Regions from separate parts of the Streptomyces sp. NPDC001508 genome, predicted to be linked through region 3. Evidence: riboswitches for the same ligand, from Rfam matches in the RefSeq annotation. Region 3 holds a riboswitch; each other region holds the start of a gene.
The links. A riboswitch is a leader RNA that binds a small molecule or an ion and turns the genes downstream of it on or off. The one in region 3 is predicted to bind cyclic di-AMP.
Positions count from the first base shown of each region.

Region 1: linked by a shared signal. The riboswitch ahead of ABT245_RS44855 (M23 family metallopeptidase) and the one ahead of ABT245_RS25120 (transglycosylase SLT domain-containing protein) in region 3 are both predicted to bind cyclic di-AMP.
Region 2: linked by a shared signal. The riboswitch ahead of ABT245_RS38670 (C40 family peptidase) and the one ahead of ABT245_RS25120 (transglycosylase SLT domain-containing protein) in region 3 are both predicted to bind cyclic di-AMP.
Region 4: linked by a shared signal. The riboswitch ahead of ABT245_RS41520 (M23 family metallopeptidase) and the one ahead of ABT245_RS25120 (transglycosylase SLT domain-containing protein) in region 3 are both predicted to bind cyclic di-AMP.

Region 1 is NZ_JBEPAP010000114.1:3,915-8,832, reverse strand. It holds gene ABT245_RS44870 (helix-turn-helix domain-containing protein) at 1-132, shown strand, start outside; gene ABT245_RS44865 (DUF6126 family protein) at 129-251, shown strand; gene ABT245_RS44860 (tyrosine-protein phosphatase) at 299-1,096, opposite strand; cyclic di-AMP (ydaO/yuaA leader) riboswitch at 1,666-1,823, shown strand; gene ABT245_RS44855 (M23 family metallopeptidase) at 1,828-2,784, shown strand; gene ABT245_RS44850 (SGNH/GDSL hydrolase family protein) at 3,035-3,820, shown strand; partial or broken gene ABT245_RS44845 (TetR family transcriptional regulator C-terminal domain-containing protein) at 3,868-4,393, opposite strand; gene ABT245_RS44840 (MBL fold metallo-hydrolase) at 4,603-4,918, shown strand, end outside.
Region 2 is NZ_JBEPAP010000070.1:26,072-30,989, reverse strand. It holds gene ABT245_RS38680 (M23 family metallopeptidase) at 1-678, shown strand, start outside; gene pcrA (DNA helicase PcrA) at 754-3,243, opposite strand; cyclic di-AMP (ydaO/yuaA leader) riboswitch at 3,506-3,677, shown strand; gene ABT245_RS38670 (C40 family peptidase) at 3,686-4,873, shown strand.
Region 3 is NZ_JBEPAP010000030.1:9,732-14,649, forward strand. It holds gene ABT245_RS25110 (polyprenyl synthetase family protein) at 1-121, opposite strand, end outside; gene ABT245_RS25115 (CocE/NonD family hydrolase) at 358-2,610, shown strand; cyclic di-AMP (ydaO/yuaA leader) riboswitch at 2,914-3,089, shown strand; gene ABT245_RS25120 (transglycosylase SLT domain-containing protein) at 3,095-3,586, shown strand; gene ABT245_RS25125 (HAD family hydrolase) at 3,596-4,402, opposite strand; gene ABT245_RS25130 (FAD-dependent oxidoreductase) at 4,517-4,918, opposite strand, start outside.
Region 4 is NZ_JBEPAP010000084.1:10,716-15,633, forward strand. It holds gene ABT245_RS41510 (dihydrofolate reductase family protein) at 45-1,175, shown strand; tRNA gene ABT245_RS41515 (tRNA-Met) at 1,297-1,370, shown strand; cyclic di-AMP (ydaO/yuaA leader) riboswitch at 1,690-1,847, shown strand; gene ABT245_RS41520 (M23 family metallopeptidase) at 1,857-2,903, shown strand; gene ABT245_RS41525 (aldo/keto reductase) at 3,051-3,995, shown strand; gene ABT245_RS41530 (PrsW family intramembrane metalloprotease) at 4,259-4,918, opposite strand, start outside.

The DNA of each region.
Region 1 (4,918 bases), on a different contig from region 3:
TTCGACTCGCTGACCCCGCACCGCCTCGCCGCCGAGGACCACGGCGGGGTGGAGCTTCTGTTCGTCCACACCCTGCTGCAAAGTCCCACGGCCGCGCTGTGCCTGGGCCCCATCACTGGAGAGCTGCCATGACTGACATGGAGGAGAAGTTCCCGCGCGCCCTGTGGGTCCGGCTGATCATCTACATCGCCGTCGGCCACATCGTGGCGGGCTTCATCTATCTGCTGTTCGAGGTGGGCGCCAAGGGATGAGCGGCGACGGCACGACGGCCGGGTGACGGCCCCGAAGTGAGCGTCCGTCAGTCCAGCAGCCGCTCGCGCAGCCGCTCCCGGGTCGGCGACGCCAGACCCAGCCCCTGCTCCAGATAGGCGTCGACACCGCCCCAGGTCTGCTCGACGGTCTCCAGGGCGGCCGTCAGATACTCGGCGCGCGCGTCGAACAGCGGGCTGATCAGTTCCATGATCTCCGGGGTGTACGCGGTGTCCGCGCCGCCGCTGCGGCGCACCCGGTAGCGGCGGTGCTTGGCGTTCGACTCCAGATAGTCGGCCAGGATCGCCTCGCGCTCCACTCCGAGGGCGAGCAGTGTCACGGCGATGGACAGGCCCGCGCGGTCCTTGCCCGCCGCGCAGTGCATCAGCGCAGGGACGCTGTCCTCGGCCAGCGCGTGCAGCACCCGGGAGTGCTCGGCGGTGCGCTCCGTGATGATCGAGCGGTACGAGACGATCATCCGGTGCTCGGCCTTGCCGTCGCCGAGCAGCTGCCGCAGCTCGCCGACGTCGCCGTCGCGGACCATCGTCCAGAACTCGGCGCCGTCCGCAGGGTCGGTCAGCGGCAGATTGACGTTGCGCACGCCGGGCAGTTCGACGTCCGGCCCCTCCAGCTTCTGGTCGGCGCCGTTGCGGAAGTCGAAGATCGTGTGCAGGCCCAGGGAGGAGAGGAACGCGGCGTCGGACTCGGTCGCATGCGCCAGATGACCGCTGCGGAACAGCACGCCGGGGCGCACCCGCCGGCCGTCCGCGGTCGGCAGTCCGCCCACATCACGGAAGTTGCGCACACCGGCGAGTTCGGGTTCGGTCGACGGGACCTGCTGTGTCACGGAGGCTCCTCGCGGTCACTCCCCGCGACGTGGGTCGTCGACGGGCACGCCGTCGACCATACGACATGGATTTCCCGCGGCAGCGAGTTATCCACAGGCGTTGCCCCACAGGCTCGCCGCACTTGATGATGGTGCGGCGTGAGCGGATCTGGGGGCACTTGTGAGGCTTTATGACGGACATCGCCGAGGACGGTCGTACCCGACCGTGATGCCGTGCTGTGGTGCCACGGGCTGCGCACCGCACTCCGCGACGATCGGGACACCGCGGTCCTTCGGCCGTACCGCGTCTGACTCTTCTGTCTGGATTGCCGGTTATGCGGTGAGGGGCGTGAGGAGCGTCATACCCGTGACGGTGCGTCGTCCGTCATGACCACGTAATGCACGGGCTTCTTGCGGGAATTGGGAAAGCCCGCCACCGCGACATGCACGGACGGTGACCGGGAATTCCCGCGACGGATCACGGGAAACGCGCACCGGGTGAAGCGGCTCCTTGTCCGTTCGCGTCCCGCTCGCTTACGTTCGCCACCAATCCGGACGGACCGCCGAATCCTGCCGCCGCCCGGATCCCCGACACACACTCACCCGTGCCCGGCAGGAGCGGGGGACCCACCAGGCACGACTGCCTGTCCCGGTCTCCGGGACGGCTAGGGGTGAAGCCGCGCCCTGCGCGGCCGGGCAGCTCCAGCCCGAACCCGACAGCTCACCTCGCAGGCGCCGGAGAGGAATTCGCCATGCCCGCGAAGGGTAAGCACCGCCGTCCCAAGTCCCAGCGACTCACCCGCTCCATCGCCGCCGCCGGAACCGGCGGCGCCGCGCTCGCCCTGCCGCTCATCGGCGCCGCCGGGGCACACGCCGCCACCCCCGACTCGGCGCCCCGCGCCGCCGCGCAGCAGTCCGTCCAGTCCGGCACCGTTGAGCAGACGACGGCCGCCGCGCACTCCGGCACCCGGACGTACTCGGTGCGGCAGGGCGACTGGCTCGCCAAGATCGCCGAGGAACAGGGAGTCAGCGGCGGCTGGCAGCGGATCTACCAGGACAACCGTGAGGCCATCGGCGGCAATCCCTCGCTGATCCACCCCGGTCTGAAGCTCACGCTCGGGGAGCGGGCCGGGACGGGGACCGACTCCTCGTCCACCGAGCCGTCCTCCGAGAAGTCCTCGTCCGCCGAGTCCGCCGAGTCCGCCGGGTCCGCGCAGCCGTCGGCGCCTTCTTCGTCCGACACCTCGTCCGACAGCGCTCCGGTCGCCCAGAACACCGGGACCGCCGGCACCACCGACACCGCCGGCTACGGCCTCCCGGTCAACGGCGCCCGGATCGGGACCGCTTACCACACGGCGGGCAGCATGTGGTCCAGCGGTTACCACACCGGTGTCGACTTCGTCGTCCCGACCGGCACCTCGCTCAAGGCGGTCGGCGCGGGCACCGTCGTCTCCGCGGGCTGGGGCGGTGCCTACGGCAACCAGGTGGTCCTCAAGCTCGCCGACGGCTACTACGCGCAGTACGCCCACCTGTCGCGGCTGTCCGTCTCGGCCGGCCAGACCGTGACCCCGGGCCAGCAGATCGGCCTGTCCGGTGCGACCGGCAATGTGACGGGCCCGCACCTGCACTTCGAGATCCGCACCACGGCGAACTACGGCTCGGACGTGGACCCGCTCGCCTACCTCCGCACACACGGCGTCACCGTCTGACGGCAGCGACACCCCCGCACATGGCGTGGGCCGCACCGGAGTCCCGGTGCGGCCCACGCCATGTGCGCCCGGCGGGCGCGGCAATCCTTCGCCCAACACCCCCGCCCTCCGGCCTGTTCCCGCGTTGGGAAACTCTTGGGGAGTGTCTTATCTCACCGTTCGTCAACCCTTTCCTACGATCGCGTAGGTCACATCCGAAGGGGAATCATGGACCGACGTGGCAGACGATTCGAAGAGTGACAACACAGCTGTGATCGGGTCGTACGTGGCGGTGGGAGACAGCTTCACCGAGGGCGTCGGCGACCCCGGCCCCGACGGGGCGTTCGTCGGCTGGGCCGACCGGTTCGCGGTCCTGCTCGCGGACCGCCGCCCCGAGGGCGACTTCCGGTACACCAATCTCGCCGTGCGCGGACGGCTGCTCGACCAGATCGTGGCCGAGCAGATCCCCCAGGCGGTCGAACTCGCGCCGGACCTCGTCTCCTTCTGCGCGGGCGGCAACGACATCCTGCGGCCCGGCACCGACCCGGACGAGGTGGCCGAGCGTTTCGAGCGGGCCGTGGCCCGGCTCACCGCGGTGGCCGGCACCGTCATGGTGACGACCGGCTTCGACACACGCGGCGTGCCCGTGCTCAAGCATCTGCGCGGCAGGATCGCCACCTACAACGGGCACGTCCGGGCCATCGCCGACCGGTACGGCTGCCCCGTGCTCGACCTGTGGTCACTGAAGGCCGTACAGGACCGCAGGGCCTGGGACGACGACCGCCTCCACCTCTCGCCGGAGGGGCACACGCGCGTCGCACTGCGGGCCGGCCAGATGCTCGGCGTCGAGGTCCCGGCCGACCCGGAGCAACCCTGGCCGCCGCTGCCGCCCCGCGGCACCCTCGAAGTGCGCCGCGACGACGTCCACTGGGCCCGCCAGTACCTGGTCCCGTGGATCGGGCGCCGGCTGCGCGGCGAGTCCTCGGGCGACCATGTGACGGCCAAGGGCGCGCTCTCCCCTGACGACATCAGGACACGCATCGCATCCGTGGCCTGAACCACCGGGGCGGGGACCGGGGCGCGCGGCTCGGCCCAGCCGCGCCGTCAGCGTCTCTTGGCCCAGGCCCAGTTCGCGGGAGACCACCTCGTCCACCAGGGCGGCGGCAACGGCTCGAGGCGGCGGTGGACCCCGACGAGGCGAACCCGGGCACCCACACTGCGCTCGGGACCGCGGCACCGTGCCCGGGACCGCGGCACCGCGTCCGGGTACGACGTGGGTCGCACGGCGAGCCCGTCCAGGAGAGCCGTCGGGTGCAGCGCCGCGCCGGCCGGGTACGGGCATCCGATCTCGCCCGCCACCACGCCCTCGGCGAGCGCCGCCCTCCACCGGCTGTCCAGGTTCGGGTGACGTCCCGGAGTGCCGGCTCGCGCGGCGTCACCGCCCAGCCGTCGACCCACCGCCGTCGGCCCTTGGCCCGGCCCGTCGGAGCGTATCGGCGCACGGCAGCGCGCAACTGGCGCAGTGCGCTCGTGCGCGGTACTGCACGAGTGCGTTGCGCACCCACCCCGGCGTGGCGGCCACGTCGGCGATCCGGACCGCCGCCACGCCCCGCGCCTCGATCCGCTGGATGGCGGTTCGCTGGGTCCGCGGGGTTCGCGGGGCCGTCCCGCGCGCCGGCGGGCGGGGCCGGTGCCAGGTCGATCAGGGCGTGCATCGAGGGCCGGCATGCCGGCCGTCTCCACGAAGCCCCGGCGGCCGGTGAGGTGATCGGCCCGGTCCCGGAGTGTCACACGGGCCGACCATAATGGAGGACTCCACCGACTCCACCAGGAGGTACCGTGTCCGGTTCGCGTTCCCTGAGCTCCGGGCTCCGCGCGCTGCAGCCCGCGGCCTTCGGCGCTGACCCGGGCGGGGCCCGCCTGGCGCGCATCCGCACGTCGCCGCACTTCAAGGACGGCGTCTTCCAGAACCCCGGCGGTCCCGCACGGACCCGGCCCTCCGGCTCGATGCTGGACTTCGCCAAGGTCTACTTCGACCGGGACCAGCGGCCCCGCCGCGGCCCGCGAGGCACGGTTCCGGTGCACGCCACCACCCTCGCCGACCTGTCCCGACCGCCCGTCACCGGGCTGCGGCTCACCTGGATGGGCCACTCCA
Region 2 (4,918 bases), on a different contig from region 3:
TCGGCCTGTGTGATGGGGGTCGCCGGAATCGCCGCCGCCTCGGTAGGCGGTCTGACCGACGACGGCACGGACACCACCGCCTCCGCCTCCGATGCGACGCCGGTGAAGCCGTCGGCCGCCAACAACAAGCTGGACACCCAGCTCGAAAGCCTCTCCGCCGGCGCCGACGACTTCGCCGACCGGGCCAGCCGCACGCAGGAGCGCATCGACCTCAAGGCCCAGCAGGACGCCGAGAAGAAGAAGGCGCAGGCCGAGGCGGCGCTCAGGGAGCGGCTGCGCCCCAAGTTCGCGATCCCGGTCGCCCAGCACGGGCTCAGCGCCTACTTCGGCCAGGCCGGCGTGAACTGGATGTCCGTGCACACCGGTATCGACTTTCCCGTGTCGTACGGCACGACGGTGATGGCCGCGACGGACGGCACCGTCCGCACGGAGTGGAACAGCGCCTACGGCAACATGATGATCGTGACGGCGAAGGACGGCACGGAGACGTGGTACTGCCACCTCTCCAGCTATCGGGTCGTCTCGGGTGCGTCCGTCAAGGCCGGGGAGCCGATCGCGTACTCCGGGAACTCGGGCAACTCCACCGGTCCGCACCTGCACTTCGAGGTGCGCCCGGCCGGCGGCTCCGCGATCGACCCGCTGCCGTGGCTGCGCAGCCACGGACTCGACCCGACGTAAGCACCGCAGGCCCGCTCCTGGCTCAAGGTCCCGTCCACGGGCCCCCGCCGGTGGGCAGGGGCCCGGCTCAAGGGACTACAGCTTCTCCACCGGCGCGTACCGCAGCAGCAGCCGTTTGGGCTTCGAGTCTCCGAAGTCGATCGTCGCCTGGGCCTTGTCCCCCGTGCCCGCCACGGCGACGACCGTGCCGAGCCCGAACTGGTCGTGGGTGACCCGGTCGCCGACGGCCAGGGAGACCACCGGCTTCTCCGACGTCCTGCGCGTGGCGAACCCGGACGCGCCCGCCGCGGAGGAACGGGAGCGGGACGACGACAGCGAGGCCGCGATGCCGGAGGACGGTCCGGACGACACGGGCGCCACGGCTCCCGTCCGCTTCCACTCCAGGTGGGCGGCCGGGATCTCCTCCAGGAACCGCGACGGCGGGTTGTACGAGGGCTGGCCCCAGGCGCTGCGCATGGTGGACCGGGTGAGGTAGAGCCGCTCCCGCGCGCGCGTGATGCCGACGTACGCCAGGCGCCGCTCCTCCTCCAGTTCCTTGGTCTGGCCGAGGGCGCGCATGTGCGGGAAGACGCCGTCCTCCATGCCGGTCAGGAAGACCACCGGGAACTCAAGGCCCTTGGCGGTGTGCAGGGTCATCAGGGTGATGACGCCGTCGCCCTCCTCCTCGTCCGGGATCTGGTCGGAGTCGGCGACCAGCGCGACCTGCTCCAGGAAGTCGGCGAGCGTGCCTCCCGCGGCCGTCTCTCCCTCGCCGCGCTCCTGCTCGAACTCCAGGGCCACGGAGGCGAGTTCCTGAAGGTTCTCGATCCGGGTCTCATCCTGCGGGTCGGTCGAGGCCTGCAACTCGGCGAGATAGCCGGTGCGTTCCAGCACCGCCTCCAGGACGGTCGCCGGGCCCGCGCCGGACTCGACGATCGTACGCAGCTCCTCCATCAGCGTGTTGAACCGCTGGACGGCGTTGGTGGACCGGGCGGCCATGCCGTACGCTTCGTCCACGCGGCGCAGCGCCTGCGGGAAGCTGATCTTCTCGCGCTGCGCGAGTGCGTCGATCATCGCCTCCGCGCGCTCGCCGATGCCGCGCTTGGGCACGTTCAGGATGCGGCGCAGCGGGACCGAGTCCTCCGGGTTGGCCAGCACCCGCAGATAGGCGAGGACGTCCCGGACCTCCTTGCGCTCGTAGAAGCGGACACCGCCGACGACCTTGTAGGGCAGGCCGACGCGGATGAAGACTTCTTCGAAGACACGGGACTGGGCGTTGGTGCGGTAGAACACGGCGACATCGCCGGCCTTGGCCTCGCCCGCGTCGGTCAGCCGGTCTATCTCGTCGGCGACGAACTGCGCCTCGTCGTGCTCGGTGTCCGCGACATACCCGGTGATCGTGGCGCCCGCGCCCGCGTTGGTCCACAGGTTCTTGGGGCGGCGGGACTCGTTGCGCTCGATGACGGCGTTGGCTGCGGACAGGATCGTCTGCGTGGACCGGTAGTTCTGCTCCAGCAGGATCGTCATCGCGTCCGGGTAGTCCTCCTCGAACTGGAGGATGTTGCGGATGGTCGCGCCGCGGAAGGCGTAGATCGACTGGTCGGCGTCGCCCACGACGCACAGTTCGGCGGGCGGCAGGTCGTGCTCGCCCGGCGGCACGTCCACCGGCTGCTCGGCGGTCCCGACGAGTTCGCGCACGAGGGCGTACTGCGCGTGGTTGGTGTCCTGGTACTCGTCCACGAGCACATGGCGGAAGCGGCGGCGGTAGTGCTCGGCGACATCCGGGAAGGCGCGCAGCAGATTGACCGTGGTCATGATCAGGTCGTCGAAGTCGAGCGCGTTCGCCTCGCGGAGACGGGACTGGTAGAGGGCGTACGCCTGGGCGAGGGTCTTCTCGAATCCGTCGCTCGCCCGGGCGGCGAAGTCCTCCTCGTCGATCAGCTCGTTCTTCAGGTTGGAGATCTTGGCGCTGAAGGACTTGGGCGGGAAGCGCTTCGGGTCGAGGTCCAGATCGCGGCAGACCAGGGCCATCAGACGCTTGGAGTCGGCGGCGTCGTAGATCGAGAAGGACGAGGTGAAGCCGAGGCGCTTGCTCTCACGGCGCAGAATGCGCACGCACGCGCTGTGGAAGGTCATCACCCACATGGCGTTGGCGCGCGGGCCGACGAGGTGCTCGACGCGCTCCTTCATCTCGCCCGCGGCCTTGTTGGTGAAGGTGATCGCGAGGATCTGCCCCGGGTGCACCTTGCGCTCCGCCAGCAGATGGGCGATGCGGTGCGTGAGCACCCGGGTCTTGCCGGAGCCGGCGCCGGCCACGATGAGCAGCGGGGAGCCGGCGTGCACGACGGCGGCGCGCTGGTTCTCGTTCAGCCCGTGCAGAAGCGTGGCCGGGTCGATGACCGGCCGTGGGGCGCCGTTGCCGTAATAGGAGTCCCGGTCCGGGGGCACGTCGAACTTCCCGCCGAACAGATCGTCCGGAACCGGCTCCGGAGCGTGATCGTCCTCGGGCGGCGGCGGGGGCTCCTCGTCCTGCCCTCGGGGGGCTCGGAGGTCCGCCAGGAAGCTGTCGTCAAAGAGGCTGCTCATCGCTCTCCGAGTCTAGGCCGCGCCACCGACAACCCGCGGCCGCCCCGGGAAGATGGCCCGGTTCCTCCGGCGGGCCCGCTTCCGGGCGCAGGCCGCGCAAACCGCTCACCGTACGGAATCGCCCTGTCACCCAGACGGAATCCCCCTGACAGGTCACGAAAATGTATCGGGCATATCACCCATCAACCTTCACAGGGGCCACACGAGTTGGCTACCGTGCCGGGCAGGCCGTACGACCCCCACCGGCGAACGTCGCCGGGCCGCACGGCCTCCGCCGAGTCCGGCGCGCCCGCGTGGTGCGCGGAGCCGGGGACCCACACCGACCTTGGGGTGAATCGGCCCAACTCCCGCATGGGGAGGGGCCGTAGGGCAAGCCTTCCGAACCACCCGCCCGAACCCGACAGCTAACTCGGTAGGCGGAGCACGGAAGGAGTCGCCTCCCTTGGCGTCGCATCGCAAGTCGCGCTCCGCGGGTACCCGCGCGACCGGCATACGGACCCCCGCCCTGGCCACCGCCGCCCTCACCTCCGTGGCCCTGCTCTCCCAGACGGCGAACGCCGCCCCCACTCCCGACGGCGACCGGCCCAGCGTGGAGGAGGTGCAGCGGAAGGTCGACGACCTGTACCGGCAGGCCGAGTCGGCGACCGAGAAGTACAACGCGGCCAAGGAGAAGACCGGCAAGCAGCGCAAGCAGGTCGACACCCTCCTGGACGACGTCGCCCGGCGCACGAGCCGGCTCAACAAGGCCCGTGAGGAACTGGGGACGTTCGCCGCCGCGCAGTACCGGACCGGGGCCGCCTCCCCCGACACCGCCACCTTCCTGCTCTCGGACACCCCGCAGGACTACTTCGACCAGACCCAGCTGATGAGCCGGCTGACCTCGCGTCAGAAGACCGCGGTCGACGACTACGTCACCGAGCAGTCGGCGACCATGAAGAAGCGGCGGGAGGCCACCAAGAGCCTGGAGACGCTCACCGAGTCGCAGGACGAACTCCAGACCGCCAAGGCCACCGTCCAGAAGAAGCTCTCCACCGCGCGCCAGTTGCTGTCGAAGCTGACGGCGGAGGAGAAGGCACGGCTCGCGGCGATCGAGAAGCGCAAGCAGGAGGAGGCCGCGCGGAAGGCGGCCGAGCTGGCCAAGAAGCAGGCGGAGCAGGAGGCGGCCCGGCAGAAGAGCGACGCGTCGAACTCCGCGGGTTCCTCGTCCTCTTCGTCGTCTTCTTCGTCGTCTTCTTCCTCTTCGTCGTCCTCTTCCTCCGGCTCCGGCTACGCCACCAAGGCCGAGAAGGCGATCGCGTTCGCCCGCGCGCAGATCGGCAAGCCGTACGTCTGGGGCGCGACCGGACCCGACTCCTACGACTGCTCGGGGCTCACCCAGGCCGCCTGGAAGGCCGCGGGCGTCAGCCTGCCGCGCACCACCTACAGCCAGGTCGACGCCGGCACCACGGTCTCCCTCGCCGACGCACAGGCGGGCGACCTGATCTTCTTCTACGACGACGTCACCCACGTGGGCCTCTACATCGGCGACGGCATGATGATCCACGCTCCGAAGCCGGGCGCCTACGTCCGCGAGGAGTCGATCTACTACGCCGGGAGTTCGATCATCCACAGCGTGGTACGGCCGGCCTGACCGGCCGGGCTCGCCTCCACGCGCGCGTGGGCGCGTTCTGGTCGA
Region 3 (4,918 bases):
ACGGCACCTCGCTCTTGGTGGCTTCGAGCAAGCCTTCCTCGACAGCCGCCAATCCGGCCTGGACATCGGCTTCCAGAGCCTGGTCCCGCACGCTCAGCCCGAACGGCCCGACGACGGTCACGAGGGGTCTCCTGTCTGCTGGTGTCTGCTGGCGATTACACGGTTTGTCGATAGGTCGCTGCCATCACTCAAGTCAGCGTATCCGGTCAGGTTTCGATCACCCATAGCGCCCACCGTCCAGCACGGGCGGTATCAGATCACGACCGATATGTTGCCGATCAGCCGATACAATCCGATATTCATGGACTCATGGGAGTGCGACACCTTTTGCCCCGCTAATGCCCCGGAACGCCGCCCATGCACATCCGTACGTCCTTCCCCTACGAAACCGTTCACACGGACCTGTGGATCCCCCTCGCCGACGGGACGCGGCTGTACGCGCGCGCGTGGCGCCCCGTGACGGACGAACCCGTACCGGTCCTTCTGGAGTACGCCCCGGACCGCCTCACCGACCGGACGGCGCCGCGCGACGCCCAGCGGCACCCCTGGTACGCGGGGCACGGCTACGTCTCCGTCCGCGTCGACGCGCGCGGATACGGCGGCAGCGAGGGAGTACCGGCGGGCGCGGGCCGGGCGGCGGAGGCCGCGGAGGCGGCCGACGGGGCGGAGGTCGTCGAGTGGCTGGCCGCACAGCCGTGGTGCGACGGCCACGTGGGCGTGTTCGGCATCTCCCGGGGCGGCTCCGCCTCCCTCCGGATCGCGGCCCTCGCGCCCGAGCCGCTCAAGGCGGTCGTCGCGGTCTGCTGCCCCGACGACCGCTACGAGAACGAAGGGCACGGCCTCGCAGGTTCCGCCGTCGCCGCCCGCCTGCTCGCCCGTTCCGCCGCGGCGCTCACGACCGCCGCCCTCCCGCCCGACCCGCGGTACGCCGGCGACTCCTGGCAGGCCGTCTGGTCGACCCGTCTGGAGGCGCTGACCCCCGCCCTGCACACCTGGCTCGCACCCCGAACCACCGGCACACCCGCCGGCCGCCCTCCGACCCTCGGCGTCATCAAGGCGGCGGTGCTGGCGGTCGGCGGCTGGTACGACCCCTACCACGACACTGTCCTCCGTCTGGTCGAACACCTTCCCCACGACCGCGTCCGCGGCCTGATCGGGCCCTGGTCGCACCACTACCCCGACCTGTACCTGCCACCCGGACCGGCGATCGGCTTCCTCCAGGAAACCCTGCGCTGGTGGGACCACTGGCTCAAGCGCGGCTCACCGTCCGGCCCTCCCCGCGGCTCCGCGGCAGGCACTCCCCACGGCTCCGTATCCGCCGCTTCCCGCGGGTCTACGTCCGCCACTTCCCACGGCTCCATGGGCGCCGCTCCTCGCGGCGGCGTGGGCGCGCGCCCGGTGATGTCCGAACCGCTCCTGCGTGCGTACGTCGTCGAGTCCCACCGCCCGGACGCGGCCCGCGCCGCCCTGCCGGGCCGCTGGGTCGGCGAACCCGCCTGGCCGTCCCCCAACGTGACGAGCGTCGCCCACGACCTCCGAGGCGCCCCGGTCCTGGTGCGTTCACCCCTGCACACCGGCGTGGACGCGGGCCGCTTCCGCCCGATCGGCGACGAGGCCGACCTGCCGCCCGACCAGCGGGCCGAGGACGGACGGTCCGTCTGCTTCGACTTCGAGGTGACCGAGGAGACCTGGGTGCTCGGACGGCCCAGGGTACGACTGCGACTGACCCGCATGGCGCCGCGGACGCAGCTGATCATCCGGGTCTGCGACGTCGCCCCGGACGGTTCGTCGACCCTGGTCGCCCGAGGCGTGCTGGACCTGGCGCCGCCCGACCACGAGGATGCGGCACCCCGGCCGCCGGGCGGCCCGCAGGAGGCGACGCCCCGATCATCGAGCGGAACACAGGAGTCGGCGCCCACGTCACCGGGCGGCCCGCAAGAGGGGGCGCCCTCGTCACCGGGCGGCACGCAGGAGTCGGGGCCCTGGTCACCCGGCAGCCCGCAGGAGGCGACCGTCGAACTGGGCGGGGCCGGGCACGCCTTCCCCTCCGGTCACCGCATCCGTCTCGCGGTCTCCTCCGCGTACTGGCCGTGGGTCTGGCCACGGCCCGAGTCGGCGGCGGGCTGCGTGCTCGACCCGGCGGGCAGCTCGCTCGAACTGCCGGTGCGCGCCAGGGTGTCCGGCCCGGCGGTCGTCTTCGAAGAGCCCGAGCAGGCCGAGCCGCTGGGCGCGGGCGAGTACGTCACGCTGGACGGGCCGCGCCCCGGGCGGCTGGTGGTGCGGGACGTCGCCGAGGACGAGTGGCGGGTGGAGGTGGCCCCGAGCCGCGAGGGCACGCGCGCGTACCCGGACGGTCTGGAGTGGACCGAGGGCGCGACGGAGACGTACACGATCACCGGGAACGACCCGTTGTCGGCCCGCGCCCGCTCGGAGCACTCGGTGCGACTGCACCGCCCGGATCTGCCGTGGGACACCACGGTCCAGGTCCGTTCGGAGATTTCCTGTGACGCCGGCCACTTCGTCACCGCCGACGAGGCGGTCTGCACGACGGGCGGTGAAGTGATCTTCCACCGAACCTGGGAGAAGCGGATTCCGAGGACCATGGGATGAAGTGCCCGATTTGCCGCTATTAGTATCTCAATTCCCCTTGGTGCCGAATGCACTTGAGCTTCGAGGGGAGTGACTTGAGTCACCCCTTATCGCGGCAGCAGCACCCCGCCCGAAGCCCCCACCACCCTTTCCTCGACGTCGAGTTGACGCTTGGCGATAGCAAAGGATCAAGCGGCTCATTCGTCTCAATCGCATGTCAATTGGTACGAGCCGGGAATCCACCCCTTGTTTCCGACATGTGCAGTCGCATAGCTTCCGGGCCAGTCGGATGGACGCCTAATCCTGCCGCCACCCGACATGACCCATCGACAAACCACATTTCGTACGGCAGGAGCGGGGGACCCAGGTAGGCCGCCGGGCCGGACGGCACCAGCCGGCCGGAACGGCTTGGGGTGAAGTCGCGTCGCCTTTCGGCGGCCGGCCGGGCACCTCCCCCGCCCGAACCCGACAGCTCACCTCGCAGGCGCCGGAGAGGAACAACGCCATGTCTGCAGCCGCTCGACACCGTCTCGTCCGCACCAACCGCCTCGCCCGTACCCTCGCGGTGGCCGGCACCGGAGCCGCCGTGCTCGCCCTGCCGCTCCTCGGCGCCACCGGCGCCCACGCGGCCACCCCCGGGACCGTGACGACGGCCGGAACGACGCTTGCCGGGTACCCGAACAACCTCGACGGCTGGATCCGCGAATCGCTCGCGATCATGGCGGAGAAGAACATCCCCGGCACCTACTACGGCATCCACCGCAACATCATGCGCGAGTCCTCGGGCAACCCGCGGGCCATCAACCTCTGGGACTCCAACGCCGCGAAGGGCATCCCGTCCAAGGGTCTGCTCCAGGTCATCGACCCGACGTTCAGGGCCTACCACGTGGCCGGGACGTCGTACGACATCTACGACCCGGTCGCCAACATCACGGCCGCCTGCAACTACGCCGCCAAGCGCTACGGCTCGATCGACAACGTCAACGGCGCCTACTGACACGTCCCGTCACGGAAACAGTCTTTCGAGGACGACGGCCACGCCGTCGTCCTCGTTCGACAGGGTGACCTCGTCGGCCACCGCCTTCAGCTCGGGGTGGGCGCCGGCCATGGCCACTCCGTGGGCGGCCCAGTCGAACATCGGGATGTCGTTCGGCATGTCACCGAAGGCGACGGCCCCTTCAGGGGCCAGCCGAAGGTGCTCGGCGGCCAGTGCAAGACCCGTGGCCTTGGTGATACCGCACGGCTGCAACTCGACGGTCCCGGGCCCCGACATGGTCACGGTCGCCAGCGAGCCCACGACCGCGCGCGCCGTCGCCGCCAACTCGTCGTCCGACAGGGCGGGGTGACGCAGCAGCACCTTGCTGATGGGCGCGCACCACAGATCGTCGCGCCGCTCGACACGGACGGCGGGCAGCGTCGGATGCGGCATCAGATAGCCGGACTCGATGAGCGTGAGCCCGCTCACCCCGTCCTGGTCGACGGCCGCGTACACCTGCCCCACCTCGGCCTCGATCTTGCCGAGCGCGGTCTCGGCCAACTCCCGGTCCAGGGTGACCGACCACAGCAGGCGGTCCGTTTCGGCGTCGTACACCTGCGCGCCCTGTCCGCACACCGCGAGCCCCCCGCGGCCCAGTGTGTCGAGCAACGGCCGCACCCGTGGCGCCGGGCGCCCCGTGACCACCAGGTGCCGGGCGCCGGCGCGTGCCACACGCGCGAGCGCGGCGAGGGACCGGTCGGAGAGCGTGTCGTCGCCACGCAGGAGCGTTCCGTCAAGGTCGGTGGCGACGAGTGAACATGTGGGAGGAGCGGCCATGACCAGAGAATACGGACAGCGGGCCGCCACGACTCACCGCTCCCGCCTGCCCCTTGCGCTCCTCCGGCCGGAGACAGAGGTCGCGGCAACGCCCTCATCCGGTGTGGCGCGGTCTCAGGCGTGTGCCGCCACCAGGTGTTTCGCGAGGCGCGGCGAGGCGAACTCGGTGCCGCGCACGAAGCCCATCACCGGGCCGTAGGAGGCCGCGGCGGGCAGGCCGGTGAAGTAGAGACCGGGAACCGAGGAGACATAGCCCGCGCCGAGTTCCGGAGTGCCCCGGCTGACGGCGAGCCGGGCTCGGACGCCGTGGCCCAAAAAGCCCATCGCGGCTATGTCGACGCGGTAGCCGGTCGCCGCGATGAGATGGTCGGCCAGGAAGCGGCCGGTGGCTCCGGTACGGGTGCGGACCGTGAGGACCGGCGTGCCGTCGGGGGCCTCCGCGCCCAGGACGCGGTCGATCTCCTCCACCCGCACCTTGCCCTCGAAGCGGTCCCGCAACCACCAGGCGCCGAGCGG
Region 4 (4,918 bases), on a different contig from region 3:
CCCGCCTGGCCCCCGTCCGTTCGTCTCCACGATGGAGTACGCCGATGCCCTTCCCGTACGTCCTGCTGTCCGCCGCCGTCTCCCTCGACGGCTGTCTGGACGACACCGGCCCCGAGCGGCTGCTTCTGTCCGGCCCGGCCGACTTCGACCGGGTCGACGCGGTGCGGGCGTCCGTCGACGCGATCCTGATCGGCGCGGGCACCATCCGCGCCGACAACCCGCGGCTGCTGGTCAACGCGCCCGAGCGGCGCACGGCCCGGCTCGCCGCCGGCCGGCCGGAGTACCCGCTCAAGGTCGCCGTCAGCGGCTCGGGCGACCTGGACCCGGACGCGTGGTTCTGGCACACCGGCGGCGAGAAGGTCCTCTACGCGACGGACGAGGGCGCCGAGCGGGCGCGGCGGGCCGGTATCGCCGCCGATGTCGTCCCGCTGGGCCCCCGCCTCGACTGGCCGGCCCTCCTGTCCCACCTGTACACGGCGCGTGGGGTGCGGCGCCTGATGGTCGAGGGCGGCGGGAGCGTCCACACGCAACTGCTCCGGCAGGGTCTCGCCGACGAACTCCAGCTCGTCGTCGCCCCGTTGCTCGTCGGGGACCCGGGGGCGCCCCGGCTGTTCGGGCCGGGGGAGTACCAGCGCGGGCGGCTGCGGCTGCTGGAGACCCGGCGGATCGAGGACGTGGTTTTGATGCGGTACGAGCCGACCGCCCCAGGGAGCGGTCCGGCGGCCGTCGCCGCGGACCGGCACTGGCTGCGGATCGCCTGCGAACTGGCGGCGCGGTGCCCGCCCTCGCGCACGGCGTTCAGCGTGGGCGCGGTCGTGGTGGCCGCGGACGGGACGGAGCTGGCACGCGGATTCTCCCGGGAGGCGGGCGACCCGGTGGTCCACGCGGAGGAGGCCGCACTCGCCAAGACCGACCCGGCGGATCCACGGCTGGCCGGGGCCACGGTCTACAGCAGCCTTGAGCCGTGCGCCCGGCGGGCCTCGCGGCCCGCGCCCTGCGCTCGGCTGATCCTGGACGCGGGGGTGCGCCGGGTGGTCACGGCCTGGCGGGAGCCGGACACGTTCGTCGCGGCGGCCGACGGAAGCGGGCTGCTGACGGCCGCGGGCGTCGACGTCGTCGTCCTGCCCGAGTACGAGACCGCGGCCAGGGAGCCGAACCGCCATCTGCTCGACTGAGGGCCGCGCCCGCCCGGCCCGGGGAAAGAGGCCGCCGACCGCCGGGCGGCCCCCGGGAAGGGCCCGGAGGTTATCCGTGTGCTCGCCCTCCTGTTCATGGCGTACACTGGTGGAACACCGACGCGGGGTGGAGCAGCTCGGTAGCTCGCTGGGCTCATAACCCAGAGGTCGCAGGTTCAAATCCTGTCCCCGCTACGAAGGCTCAGGGCCGGAATCCAGTACATGGATTCCGGCCCTGAGTGTTTTCCGCCCACGGTGACGCGGCTCGCTCACGGTCACGAGCGGTGATCGGACGACTGCCCTCCGCATAACAACTGAAACACCGTCAAGTCCCGTGGGTTGCCCGAGTTTCCGAGCGCGCGTGGTCAACTTGCCCGATTTTCGCAGGTCCTGAGTGGTAAGTCCATGCCGGAAAGCGTTAATGATCAAGCTGAACGGCTTGGAATCTGCCCGCCGGGTCTATTAACGTTCGATAACGCAGCGCGGTTGTCCCAGTCGTCACAAGAGGCGGCTCCGTGCTCACGCGCCGAATCCCGCAAGGGAACCGGGGAACCACCACCTTGGGGTGAATCACGCGGACACCGCCGTGGAGACACGGCCGGTATACGCGCGTAGGAGACCTTCCTGCTCCGAACCCGTCAGCTAACCCGGTAGGCGGAGGAAGGAAAGGAGTACGCCCGAGTGGCGTCCAACCGGCCCGCCCCAGAAGCCCCGTTCGCGCCGAGCCAGTACGGCACCGAGACCTTCGGCTATGGCAACTACCGCACCGACGAGGGCCCTTGGGAGGAGTGGAACCCCACCGAGGACTCCATCCGCCCGCTCCGCGGCCGGCATCGCGTCGCCAGACAGCGCGGCGGCGGACTCGCCCGCAGCTCCACGGTCCTCGGCGTCGGCGTCATAGCCGCCGTCGGCGCGGGCGGCATGGCCAGCGCCAACACCGGCAAGCCGCCGGTGTCCATCTCCATGCCCGACCTGCCCTCCGTCGGTTCCCTGCTCGGCGACGGCGACGGCGCGGGCACCGAGGCCACCAAGGGCTCCGCGACCGCCCTGAGCAGCGTCGGCGTGACCGAGGCCGACAGCGCCGAGGGCACCACCGACGCCGGCGAGGCGCTGCGCAACCGCATCATGGCCCAGGCCGAGCAGCAGCAGGGCCAGGCCGAGACCAAGGCCGTCGCCGCGGCCGTGTCCGCCGCCGACCAGGAGGCCGCCGACGCGGCGGCCAAGGCGGAGAAGGAGGCCGCGGCCCGGGCCGCCGCCGCCAAGGAGAAGGCGGAGGCCGCCGCCAAGAAGAAGGCCGAGGAGGCGCGGCTGGCCGCGCTGGCCAGGCAGTACAGCCTGCCGACCTCCTCGTACACGATTACCAGCACCTTCGGCCAGGCCGGCTCCATGTGGTCCTCCGGCTACCACACCGGCCTCGACTTCGCCGCCCCCACGGGCACGCTGATCAAGGCCGTGCACACCGGCACGATCACCGAGGCGGGCTGGGCCGGCTCCTACGGCTACCGCACGATCCTCACCCTGGACGACGGCACCGAGCTGTGGTTCTGCCACCAGTCGTCGATCAGCGTCAGCGTCGGGCAGAAGGTCAACACCGGGGACGTCATCGGCCGCGTGGGCGCCACGGGCAATGTCACCGGACCCCACCTCCACCTGGAGGTGCACCCCGGCGGCCAGTCCAGCGGCATCGACCCGATGGCCTGGCTGCGCAGCAAGGGCCTCACCCCCTGACCCACCCGGCATCTCCCCGCACACCCCCCGTTCCCCGGCGGTCCTGGCGCCCATCCCCCCGACGTCAGGGCTGCCGGTCCGGTGTTTACACGGTCTTTGCGCACGATGATGGAATCGCGGGTTCCGGTGGGCGCGTTGAACGCGAGTATGACTTCCCTTCACAAACTCGGTTCCTCCGATCTTGAGGTCTTCCCGCTCGCCCTCGGCGGCAACGTCTTCGGCTGGAGCGCCGACGAGCCGACGTCCTTCGCCGTCCTCGACGCCTACACGGCCGCCGGCGGCAACCTCATCGACACCGCCGACTCCTACTCCGCGTGGGTCGAGGGCAACAAGGGCGGCGAGTCCGAGACGATCATCGGCAGGTGGGTCAAGGCGCGCGGCAACCGTTCGGACGTGCTGATCGCCACCAAGGTCAGCCAGCACCCCGACCACCCGGGACTGTCCGCCGCCAACATCAAGGCCGCGGCGGACGCCTCGCTGCGCCGGCTCGACACCGACCACATCGACCTCTACTACACGCACTTCGACAAGCCGGACGTGCCGGTCGAGGAGATCATCGGCGCGCTCGACGAGCTGGTGCGGGTCGGCAAGGTGCGGTACATCGCCGCGTCCAACATCAGCGCGGAGCGGCTCCAGGCGTCCCTGGACTTCTCCGACCGCGAGGGCCTCGCCCGGTACGTGGCGCTCCAGCCGCACTACAACCTGGTCTCGCGCGACACCTACGAGGGCCCGCTCCAGGACGTCGCCGCCCGCGCCGGACTCGCCGCCCTCCCGTACTACTCCCTGGCGGCCGGCTTCCTCACGGGCAAGTACCGCCCCGGTACGACCGTCGACAGCGTGCGGGCCAAGGGCGCGGCCAAGCACCTGCAGAGCGAGCGCGGCCAGAAGGTCCTCACGGCCCTGGACGAGATCGCCGCCGCCCACGGTGTCGCCGTGCCCAGCGTGGCGCTGGCGTGGCTCGCGGCCCAGCCGACGGTGGTCGCCCCGATCGCCTCGGCCCGGACCGTGGACCAGCTCCCGGCCCTGCTCGCCGCGGCCGACCTCACCCTGACGGAAGAGGAAACCGACCGCCTCACCCGGGCTTCGTCCTGACCTGGCGAATGCGGTCCGCCTGAGGGGAGGTTGTCGATCGGCTGGGGGAGCGTCGTGAGTTCTCGCGCAGTTCCCCGCGCCCCATGGCTGTGCGTCCCGGGGCGCTCGGGGTTCATGGCGTGCGCCCCCGGTCGTTCCTCAGGGCCCTTCCGCCTCTCGCCGGGGCCGCCGCCCCTCGTGTGTCCCTACGGTCCCCGCCGTCGCGCGGCGGGGACTCTCGCCGAGGCCGGGGCAAAGTCGGCGGCTCAGCGTGGCGTCCAGGGCTATGACCGGTAAGGGTTGTACGTCGGGTACGGCGCCGTCGGATGGGCATGGGGCAGCCGCGAGTAGCCGTACGGCGTCGGGGCGCCGGGACCCGGCCACGCCGACGCGTTCGACCGTGCCGCGTACTCCAGGGCCGGCCGGGCCACCTCCCGCCGCTGCCACAGCTCGGCCAGCAACTCCCGCTCCCGTACGACGAAGTCCGCGCCGGCCCGCCCCCGCCGGCCGCGCTGCCGCAGGAACGCCAGGGATGTCGCGTACGCCTCGTACTGGGCCACCGCCCGCGCCGCCTGCTTGCCGAGGTGGTGGCCGGCGTAGTCCCGGGCCAGCCGCCGCGCCCCCATCGAGCCCAGCGCGAACGGCTCGGCGGGTCCCAGCCAGCCCGCGAACACATACGCCGGCAGTTCCTCCCGCACGGTCCGCAGCTCGCGCTGCCGGGTCCAGATCGCCAGCCAGGTCAGCAGCCCGAACGCCGGCACCATGAACACCCCGTACACGGCGAAGAACCCGTAATCGCCGAAGGTGGACGAACCGTTCCAGAACGCGTGCATGCCCATCGCCAGCAGCAGCCCGCACAGCGGCAGCAGGACCCGCCGCGCGGGCCCGCGGTCCGCGGCGCGCGCGGCGATACCGAAGCCGATGCCGGTCAGGACGGTGAAGAG